2 linked regions of the Thalassoroseus pseudoceratinae genome follow. The main gene of each other region encodes a partner of the protein of the gene in region 2 in a complex. Links are inferred from orthologs where the notes say so. Each region holds a gene or a part of one and is shown on either strand. Other genes may lie near its edges.

Evidence for each region. Proteins that work in one complex are often made in the same cells at the same time.
Region 1: the proteins of G6R38_RS04075 (region 2) and G6R38_RS19685 are in contact, whole or in part, in a solved structure (PDB 1A0O), measured with the Escherichia coli proteins. The link is inferred for Thalassoroseus pseudoceratinae from one-to-one orthologs.

What each region holds. Positions count from the first base shown.
Region 1 is NZ_JAALXT010000005.1:490,469-494,982, forward strand. The notes cover bases 125-3,064. They hold G6R38_RS19685 (response regulator), read left to right. Parts: upstream 125-1,381; coding sequence 1,382-1,747; downstream 1,748-3,064. Other genes in these bases: G6R38_RS19675 (HD-GYP domain-containing protein), read right to left, coding at 125-452; G6R38_RS19680 (chemotaxis protein CheX), read left to right, coding at 871-1,302; G6R38_RS19690 (protein-glutamate methylesterase/protein-glutamine glutaminase), read left to right, coding at 1,938-3,014. Also shown: more of G6R38_RS19675, read right to left, coding at 1-124; G6R38_RS19695 (DUF1549 domain-containing protein), read left to right, coding at 3,196-4,514. UniProt on the Escherichia coli protein: Involved in the transmission of sensory signals from the chemoreceptors to the flagellar motors.
Region 2 is NZ_JAALXT010000001.1:1,091,892-1,098,056, reverse strand. Bases 1,205-4,454 are described here. They hold G6R38_RS04075 (hybrid sensor histidine kinase/response regulator), read right to left. Parts: upstream 4,120-4,454; coding sequence 1,405-4,119; downstream 1,205-1,404. Other genes in these bases: G6R38_RS04070 (energy-coupling factor ABC transporter ATP-binding protein), read right to left, coding at 4,385-4,454; G6R38_RS04080 (chemotaxis protein CheW), read right to left, coding at 1,205-1,408. Also shown: G6R38_RS04085 (methyl-accepting chemotaxis protein), read right to left, coding at 1-926; more of G6R38_RS04080, read right to left, coding at 932-1,204; more of G6R38_RS04070, read right to left, coding at 4,455-5,170; G6R38_RS04065 (energy-coupling factor transporter transmembrane component T family protein), read right to left, coding at 5,228-5,893; G6R38_RS04060 (energy-coupling factor ABC transporter permease), read right to left, coding at 5,890-6,165. UniProt on the Escherichia coli protein: Involved in the transmission of sensory signals from the chemoreceptors to the flagellar motors. CheA is autophosphorylated; it can transfer its phosphate group to either CheB or CheY.

The DNA of each region.
Region 1 (4,514 bases), on a different replicon or contig from region 2:
TCTCGAGTCGCCTGATGCTGCGTCAGCAACTCCTCGCGGCGTGATGCATCAAAGGGTTTCCGACCGTTGGAAACCATCTGGCCTTGCATTGCAGGGCCATCATTTTTAACAAGCAACACGCCCTGATCGATAATCGAATCTAGTCGTTCGATCAGCTCTGAAGTCGTCCCGACAGTTTGACGCCCTTCAATGTCGGAAACATCGAGTGTCACATTCCCTAAGTCATCCGGATTGATACGAACATTGTCTTTACCATAGGAGGCGATCCGCTGCTTGAGTTGAGACGTGATCGTTGTCCCTTCCGCGACCAACAGCACACCGGCACTATTGAGAAGTGGATGCCGCAACTTGGTCCCTGTCAATAAGTCAGCGATCTGCACAGAGACACCAGGCAAACTGGCGTCCCGATCGGACTCGGAAATCACAGGTTCAGATACTAGGGATTCGGTCATCGGAAATGAGAGAGTACAAGAAAGTAATGTTTCATCGTCATTCGGAGCGAAGCGATGACGCAAAGGTCGCCACAGCAGACCATAGTTCATGTGCTAGGCACGAATGAGACTTTTTCGCAATCCTGGTGAAAAGAAACAACATCGTCACGAACATCATGTAGTCTAAAACGAGCAACCAAATCATTCGACCACATACGAAACCCGTTAAATCGTTGTAACCGGAGTCCTCATCAAACTCTTAGCCCGAATCCCAAGATAACAAAACGCAACAAAACGCAGCGTAAGCTAGTTTAGGAACGAATTCATCCCACTCTTCATGGACTCATTCTCCCTCACTGAATTCCTGATTGGCAACAACGCAATGACAACTCAAATCAGCCAAACATCACGCCTGACAGCGGCTATTGTGAACCCTCTTATGGGTTCCACTCGAGACGTATTCACAATGATGCTTGGTTGTGAGCCTGTTCGGGAAAGTCTTACGCTAAAGAATTCTGTGGTCCCGGCCTTCGACCTCAGTGCGGTCATTGGAATCACAGGCGGAGCAACCGGAACCGTCGTTTTTAGCGTGGCCCGCCAGACGGCCTTGAATATTGTGGAACGCATGTTGGGGACGAAAGTCGAGGAAGTCAACGCCGATGTCCGAGACGCCATTGGCGAGATCACGAACATGATTGCCGGGTCTGCAAAAGCCAAATTTGAACAACTAAATCTCTCGATCAGCACCCCCAATATCATTAGCGGAGCTGACCACGAGATTCATTACCCGACTTCGATCAAACCGATCTGCCTCAACTATCAATCCGACGTCGGCAAATTCTGTCTTGAAGCCGGTTTCGCACCAAACTAGCATGCACGATCTGTGCACTCCATTCACTCGAATACACTCATTTCCAATCTTTACTTGGTTATATAGAAAGACCACGCTCATGCGAGCACTAGTTGTTGACGACTCAGGAACAATGCGAACCATCATCAAGCGAGGACTCTCTCTGCTGAGTGTCACGCAAGTTGCAGACGCTGAAGATGGCGTGCAAGCACTCAGTCTCTTCAAGTCCGCGGAGTTCGATTTAATCCTGAGCGACTGGAACATGCCGAATATGGACGGGCTGGAATTCCTAGAGAACGTCCGAAGTATCAACGAGACAATCCCGTTCATCATGATCACCACGGAAGCGGAGCGATCACGAGTGGTCTCGGCAATTCAAGCCGGTGTTTCAGACTATATTGTCAAGCCGTTCACAGTGGATGTCTTGAAAGCAAAACTCGACCGTTGGATCCCTGCAGCGACCTAATCCCCCAGGGGAACGAGGTCGACCGTGTGTGGCACCCCAGGGCCACTAGCATCCTTGATGCTAGGAAGACTTGCATCCTAACAAGACACATTCTTGCCAAACCTCAACTGTTGGTAAGGCGGCAGGATGCAAGAGTTCGACTGATACCGGATATGAATTAGTCACTATTGAGAGAAGAAAGAACGGTTCTGTGGTGCAGCAACCAATTCGTATGTTGGTCGTCGATGATTCGCTCCTCTATCGCAAGATTGTCCGCGATGCTTTGGAAGCGATTCCTGGCGTCGAGGTCGTCGGCTCCGCAGGTGATGGAATCGCCGCCGTGGAGAAGATTGAGCGGTATCGCCCCGACCTCATTACACTCGATCTCGAAATGCCACGAATGAACGGAATTGAGGTTCTGGACCAACTTCGATCTCGCCAGTGGTCCACGAAGGCAATCATGATCAGCGGGGCCAACCAGTCGGACGCTGAACGCACAATGAATGCCTTGCGTCGGGGAGCGTTTGATTTCATCGTCAAACCGCGGACCGATTCCATCGAGCATAGCCGCCAAAAACTGATCCATGATTTATCGGAGCGAATCGAGGCATTCCGTATCAAAACACAGCGTGTCCAACCGACGATTCCGGTTCCGGCGAAACCCGCGAGTCTTCAAGAGTCTTGGCGGACTCGGGCATCGGGAACAATCGAGGCCGTTGCCATTGGAATCTCCACGGGGGGACCGGATGCACTTCGACAGCTAATCCCGCAACTCCCAGCGGACTTCCCGGCTCCAATTTTGATCGTTCAGCACATGCCACCGATGTTCACGCGGTTGCTGGCTAATGGTTTGAATTCCTCGAGCGCATTGAATGTTCGAGAAGCTCAATGCGGGAACCCGATGGAACCGGGCAATGTGTATATCGCACCGGGCGGCAAGCAGATGAAAGTCGTCAAGATTGGTGACGATGTCCACGTCAAAATCACCGACGATCCGCCGGAAAATAGTTGTCGACCGGCCGTGGATTATCTGTTCCGCTCACTGGTTCCTGTGTATGGCGCGAATACGCTCGGCGTGATCATGACCGGCATGGGGTCGGACGGTTTGCACGGCTGTCGCGAGTTGAAGAACGCGGGCGCCAAAATCATGGTTCAGGATGAAGCTAGTTGTGTCGTCTTTGGGATGCCTCGGTTTCCGATTCAGGAAGGACTGGCGGACGAAGTCGTTCCCCTGCAAGACATGGCCACTCGGATTCAACGCAGTGTCGCGAGCAAAAGTCTTGTTTAGTCCGTTCGCACGACTTGCCATGCGAAAATTTCTCTTGGATTCGGTGCAGAGCGTTACGCCCGCCGATCTGACAGATCGAAAAAAACAGCAATCGGGATGCCTTCCGAATTGTTTTTGATGGATCGAGTTTCATATACTACCAATAGATTGGAATGCTTTGATCCGTTGGTGGTAAGTCTTGATGAAACGATTTTTGCTCGGTTTGAGCTTTCTTGCGTGTGTTTCCCCATTGGCTGTTGCGGATGAGTCGCAATGGTCGCGGTTGGAATTGACGCCGAAAACCATCACGCTCCGCGGCCCTCATGCCAAGCAACAACTCTTGGTTACAGCTTGGGCATCGCAATCTCTCCGTCGAGACGCCACCCGGGATGCGGAATTCGTGTCCGAGAACCCCCAGGTCGTCCGCGTGGATGAACATGGACTGTTGCAAGCTGTCGGTGATGGCACAACAACAGTCCAGGTGCGTGTCGCCGACTTGACCGCGACGGTTCCTGTGAAGATCACAGAAACAAGTGCCCCATTGCCGGTCGATTTCGAACGTGACGTCCAACCAATCCTGACCCGGTTCAGCTGTAATGCCGGGGCGTGTCATGGAAAAGCTCGTGGACAGAACGGATTTCAACTCTCGCTATTGGGGTTCGATCCGAACTTCGACTACGATGCCCTCACCAAAGAAGCACGCGGTCGGCGGGTGTTCCTGCCGGACCCGTCACGAAGTCTTCTGCTGACCAAACCCATCGCCCGCACGCCGCACGGTGGCGGAAAGCGTCTTGATCCCGAGGGCGAGCACTTTGAAACGCTCACCCGTTGGGTGGAATCCGGAGCCCCGCGTGAACTTCCCGGTGTGGCCAAATTGGATCGAATCGAAGTTTACCCGACCGAACGCATCCTGAAGAACGACGACTCGCAACAACTTCTCGTCACCGCCATTTATGCGGATGGCACACGCCGAGATGTCACGCGACTCAGCTCGTTCCAGTCCAACGAATCGGCGATCGCTGCCGTCGATAAAGATGGCGTGGTCACCGCCGGAAAACTCACTGGTGACGCCGCCATCATGGCTCGGTTCATGGACCAAATCACGGTCTCGGAAGTCGCGGTGCCGCTTCCGGGGCAAGTTCCAGCAGAGTTCTACACGGAATTGCCGAAGCAAAATTTCATTGATGGTTTGGTCTGGGACAAACTCCAGAAACTCGCGTTGAAACCCTCCGAACCGGCTCCCGATCACTCCTTTCTGCGTCGGGTGTATATCGACATCATCGGCCGCACCCCGACCGCCGACGAAGCCCGAGCGTTCTTGGATGATCCGTCGCCAAACAAACGCAGCGAGTTGGTGGACAATCTGTTGAACCGCCCCGAATTCGCTGAGCATTGGGCGAACAAGTGGGTCGATTTGTTGCGGCCGAACCCGTATCGCGTGGGCATCAAGAACACGTTGAACTATGACTATTGGATTCGACAAAAATTCCGCGAGAACACGCCTTGGGATGAATTCACACG
Region 2 (6,165 bases):
AGTTCGACTTGCTGAGTGGTTTCTTGCAGTGTCAGCATTCGGCCCGTGGGGCGACCGTTGGAATCGTGTAGGTTGACCACCGAGACGTCGAAGTGGCGTTGACCAATTTGCGAATGGACCGTGCTTGAACGGTCGGAATTCACGTGTTCCCGAAGACCTGGCATTGTTTCTCGTATCAGCGACCAGGAACCGTGACGGAGCGTTTCCGTGCGAACATCGAGTTCCGCTGAAAGTGATTGAAATAGTTTCTCGCTGGCAGTGTTGAAGCAGAGAACAGCCCCGTCCGCATCGAAAATGATCGTGGGCGTCGTCGATTGTTCCAACGCCAACGCCATCAAACTTGTGTTGGTTTGTTGAGTCGATGAACCAGCGGCAGCATTCATTGCGGAATCGATTTGAGATGGAGTCATAGATTCGGAAGTCCAGTCGAGAGAGGGAGGGGCGATTTCGGAGGTCGGGTGAGATTCGTGACCCGACGAGTTGTGTACGGTTTCTGGAACGGTCTTGGCAGCGGTAAGCTGGGAGTGAGCCGCTGCAATCATCGTGTCTGCGACAGCGGTGTAAGCTTCGGACCAGGCGTTTTGTAGCTCGGCGTTCCAATGGTCGCCGGCAACATCGGCTAGCACTTCCAGCAGAACGCTGCCGACATCGGCGTAGTCGTCGTCCGAAACTCCCCACTGCATGTGGCGAACGCCGAGGTCACCCAAGTACCGTTCGAGCGCTTCGGGTTGGTCGAGCCAACGGACGATCAAAACCAACGCTTGCCCGAGTTTCTGGCGTTGATCGATGAGATCAGCCCCCGCGAACAACGGCATTAACGTCGGTTGTTGCTCGAACAACCGTTCGTAAAAAAGTTTTGTGATGTGATCGAGTTGCCCACGCAAAAGTGCGAAGGAATCTCGTAGTAGACCGACGGCCAATCCCATGAATACTAGCCCTTTCGCCGATCGAGAATGCAAGAGATATCCAGCACGACAAGCAGTGCGTCTTCCAGGCGTAGCACACCTCGCAGCACACCGCGTCGGGATGCGGCAAGCGAGTGTGGAACGGGGTCCATGCGTGTCTTGCCCACATCGACAACTTCGCCAACTTCATCGACGAGAAGACTGAACCATTCGTCGCGGTAGCGAACCACAACGTTCATTGGTTCCTTGTCTCCCTCGAGAGGGGCAAGATCGAAGTACGTGCGAAGATCGACAGCCGTCACGATTTGCCCACGTAAGTTGAGCAATCCCGCGATGTCCGGCGGCGCTTTGGGAGTCTTGGCGATTCTTTGTGGATTGAGCACTTCTTGAACCACAGTAACTGGGACGCCGTATAAATCGTCGGCGACCCGGAAAGTCACATACTGTTGTGAGACATGCGACGTGGTATTGCTCGACGGTACTGTTGGAGCGGTAGTCGTCATGCAGAGATCCTTTCCTGGCTGCCCTGAGTTTCGCAGAGACGGCGAATCGTCGAGACGAGTGCGGTGGGGTCAAACTTTCGCAGCGTAGCATCGTACCCCGCGTCTTTGGCTCGATTCTCCAAGTCGGTTTCTTGAAGAGCCGTCATTGCGATCAGTTTCGTTGACTTGAGTTCCGGTCGGACTCGACAAGCATTCGCAAACTGGAATCCATCCATTGAAGGCATTTCAAGATCGCTCACGATGATCTGGAACCGCTCCCCACGATCGATCCGCCCGATGGCATCATCCCCTGCTCCGCACGCCACCACTTCGTACCCCTGAGACTCTAAGGTGGTTGTGATGAGCTGACGGAAGAAGATGGAATCATCGACCACAAGCACTCTCGGAAGCGATTTCCGCTTGACGTCGGCGTACCATTCGGGGTTGGCCTGGTTGATGTAGTAGTGGGTATCGATGACATCGACAGCTTGCCCACCAAGAATTGCTGTGCCGAGGACACCGGGTTGATTGGCATTCATGTGCATCGTGAGGCGTTCTTCGATGATGTCGCGAATGCCCTGCACCATCAGGCCCATCGAATTATTGCCTTCACTGAAGACAATAACGGGTTGAATGTTCGTGCTGCTCTCCACGCTGGATGTGCCATCGATGGTCAACAGCGGCAGAAGTTGATCGCGGTATTGCACAACCTTCCTGCGACCGGCCGTTTCGATTTGTTCTTTGGGAATTTCTTCCAGACGTGCAACGAGAGACAACGGCACACCCATCGTGCGATTGTCACCGGCATTAAACAGAAGGACGTTCGTTGGTTCGGGACCGTGAGAGTCGGAGAGTTCGTGATTGAGGTTGTCGTTGGACGGCAGCCCACCGTTTTGATTCGCGATTCCGGCGATATCCAGAATCATGATGACGCGGCCATCACCCAGAATGGTTGTGCCCTGATAAATATCGATGTGTTTGAGAAGGGAGCCAACCGGCTTTACGACAATTTCTTCAGTATCGAAGACCTGAGAAACAAGAATGCCAAATTGGTCTTCTCCGACCTGAACAACGGCGATATTGGCTTCCTCGGTCGATCGGTGACCGTCTTCAAGTCCGACAATTTCGTGGAGCGGAATCAACGGCAGCAGCCGATCGCGGAGGCGGTAGAACTCGTGGTTTCGAATTCGTTCGATCTTCCGCAGATCGGATGAGGACAATCGCACCAATTCCACGACACCGAGTTGCGGAATCGCAAAACTTTCCCCCCCGGCTTCCACGATCAATGCCGATATAATCGCGAGCGTCAGCGGAATTTTGATTTTGATGGTCGTGCCTCGACCGGCTTGTGACGTCAGTTCGATGGTCCCGCCGATTTTCTCGATCTGCGTCTTGACCACGTCCATTCCCACCCCGCGTCCGGACACCGAACTAATCTTCTCGGCGGTCGAAAAACCGGGATGAAAGATGAACTGCATCAAGTCCGCTTCGCTGCGGAGTTCGGCGTCGGCTTCGGAAATGAGTCCCTGCCGGATGGCTTTTTCCCGGACTTTGTCGACCGCGATTCCGCGTCCATCGTCATCAATTCGGATGATGACGTGACCGCCCTCATGGTACGCTTTGAGGTGAATGCGACCGGTTTCGGGTTTGCCGAGTTGTTCACGTTCCTGTGGCGATTCAATCCCGTGATCAGCGGAATTCCGCACCATATGCGTGAGCGGATCTTTGATGGCATCGAGAACCGTACGATCCAACTCCGTCTCGGCACCGTAGAGTTCGAGGTCAATCTGCTTTTCCGTGACGTTCGCCAAGTCACGAACCAACCGCGGAAGTTTATTCCACGCATTGCCAATTGGCTGCATCCGCGTTTTCATCACTCCTTCTTGCAAATGAGTGGTCACGCGGTTGAGTTGAGCCACGGGAGTGGCATATCGAGATTCCTCATCGCCTCGTGTGAGTTGCAGGAGCTGGTTACGAGTCAGAACCAATTCCCCGACGAGGTTCATGAGGTGGTCCAACACTTGCACATCAATTCGAATGGAAAGTTCCGACGTGCGTGCCGTTTCGTCCCAACCTTTCGACTGTTGTTCCTTTGAAGGAGCCGGTTTATTCGCTGGTTCACTTGGTTTCGGTGGGGCACTCGGTCCGGGCGTTGGCTCTGGATTGGCTGAGGGCACCGCAGCGGCGGCGTTGACCGGTTCGGGGTCTGGCGTTGGGATTGGTGCGTCTATCGGCGCCGGTTCGGTATCGACGGAGTTTTCCGGCTCGTCTGGTTCCGGTGTGGCCAATTCCGGAGCCTCCGGCGTGTCGGCAGTGGCTGGTTCCGGAGTTTCCGGCTTTGAGAATGATTGAGGAACTGATGCCAACAAGTCGAGCTTATGAATCAGACGCTTGTCATCGCCGTCATCCTCGGCTCCGGTCATCTCGATCGAATCCAGCAGTTCCTTCGTGCGATCGACGGCTTCGAGCACGAGGGAAATCGCATCCGGCGTGACGGGCAATGCTCGGCTTCGCATCTGCCCGAGGACGTTCTCCGCGGAGTGAGCCACGCTTTCCAACTTCGGCAACCCAAGAAAACCGCAGGTGCCTTTGATGGTGTGAATCGTTCGGAAAATGCTCGCGATCAGGTCGGTATCGGTGGGGCGTTTTTCGAGTTGAACGATCTCAGAATCGAGTTGCCCTAGGTTCTCCCAGCTTTCTGCAAGAAACTCTTTTACAATGTCATCGGTCATGCTGGAGAGATCCTTTTCGGCGTACCAAAAACAGGTCGCGAACGTGTCGCTCTATCTATTTTCGGCTGAAAATGTATCCAGCTTGACTAGGTTTTCTTGAGGATTTGCGGGAGATACGGGTCATGGGCAGACACTGACGAATACTTCGGGGAAGTACGGCGAAAAAGTCGCTTTTCGCTGGTTTTCGCTCAGAATCTGAGAACGAATTTGCACTCTGAGAAATACGTGCTCGGGCGGGTGTGCTCGTTGACCACGACAGCGTCAACTAGGGGCCGATAGCCAAGCGTAGTGGAACTTCCAAACCATGTTGCTCCATCAGGGCGGCGTTACGCAGAACGCGATGCGTGGGACCGTCGGCGTGAATTTCGCCCGCATCCAAAATTAGAACCCGGGAGCAGTGTAGAACGACGAAGTCCAAATCGTGAGTGGCAATTAGTTGGGTTCCCGCATACGCATCTAAATGTGAGATCAGAGAGCGACGCGCTCGTGGATCGAGATTGCTCGTCGGTTCATCGAGTACCAGAATCGACGGCTGACATGCCAACACCCCTGCCAAGCCGACGCGTTTGCGTTCGCCATCACTCAGCCTCATTGTGCTCCGGCGTTCGAAGCCCGCAAGTCCCACTTGTTCCAGACTCACACGCACACGCTCGTGGACCTCTTCCTTTGATAAACCCAGGTTTAGCGGCCCAAACGCGACATCCTCGGCCACAGTTGGGCAGAATAATTGATCATCGGGGTCTTGGAACAGGAAACCAACTTGCTGACGTACCGATGGCAGTGTGTCACGGTTGACTGGCTGTCCATGAATGGAGACCGAGACAGTTCCAGTACCGGTCGCATGAGTCCGCGGCAATAACCCGTTCAAATGCATCAGCAACGTCGATTTGCCCGCACCGCTCGGTCCGACCAACCCAACGCGTTCGCCAGGTTGCAAAACGAAACTGATCTCCCGCAGAGTCGGCGGTCCACCGGCATAACGGAAAGAAAGTTCACTCACACATACGGCGGGGGCCGGTGTGGGTGAAGTATCTGAGGAGGGACCGGTCATGCGGTGGTAACACTCGGTGGTCTAGCGTGAGGTGAGTCGGCAGGATTCCACACTATCCTACCGGTCAGCTCGAGCGTTGTGAAAGGATTTGTTCGGGCCGATGTCGTTGAGTGTTCGGTGTCGTCCATCCCACCCGCGAGCGCACATCGAGTCGTGAACGCGTTCGGCACGCGTCAATGCTCGAACGAGCAACATCCCGATGAGTTGGACCGAGAGTCGCCAGCGAGCAAACAGCGGGCGTGGATTGACCGTTCGGGCCGCACGAGCGGTTTGCATGCGTTCCAGTTCTTCCCAAAGAACAAAGAGGTACCGATACGACAGCACAAGCACGCTCAAAAGCAACTCGGGCACATGGAATTGCCGAAACGTTTGGATCAACTCGTCAAACGAGACAACGCGCGTTAGCCAGAGTGCGGCTAAAAACGAGATCAGCCCACGAAACGCAATCGCAGCGGCTAATTCACCACCGCTGCGAAATCCCTGAGAGAACGGCAACGAAATTGCTAACAGACCTAGAAAGGGCAGGAAAACGGCAAGCCGACGTCCCAAGTACGACAGCGGTGTTTCGGCAAACGCATGAGCCGCCCAAAGAATCGCCAACAGCATTCCATGGAACGGCCAGTAACCGATCGGCACGGTCAATCCCGCGACGATGATCATTAGGCAGAACCCGACTCGCCAAATGGGAGATGAATTTGAACGCGACGGTGAGAACTCGTTCACGCCGATCTACTTTCCGACTGCGATCCAACGGACTCTGCTTCGAGTTGCATTCGAGAACGGATCGAGCGTGCAAACAGAAACGCTGCGACCGCGACGGTCAATGTGCCAAGCATACCCGCGAGCGAAACCGAAACTCGTTGCCACCACGGTGACCGATTCCAACCGGCAAACGGCGACGGAATTGCATAGTCGCTGAGGACAAATCCCGGTCCATCATCCGCTTGATCGATAAAACCACGCGACTCGGCAACCGCTTCCAATCCGTCCGGAGC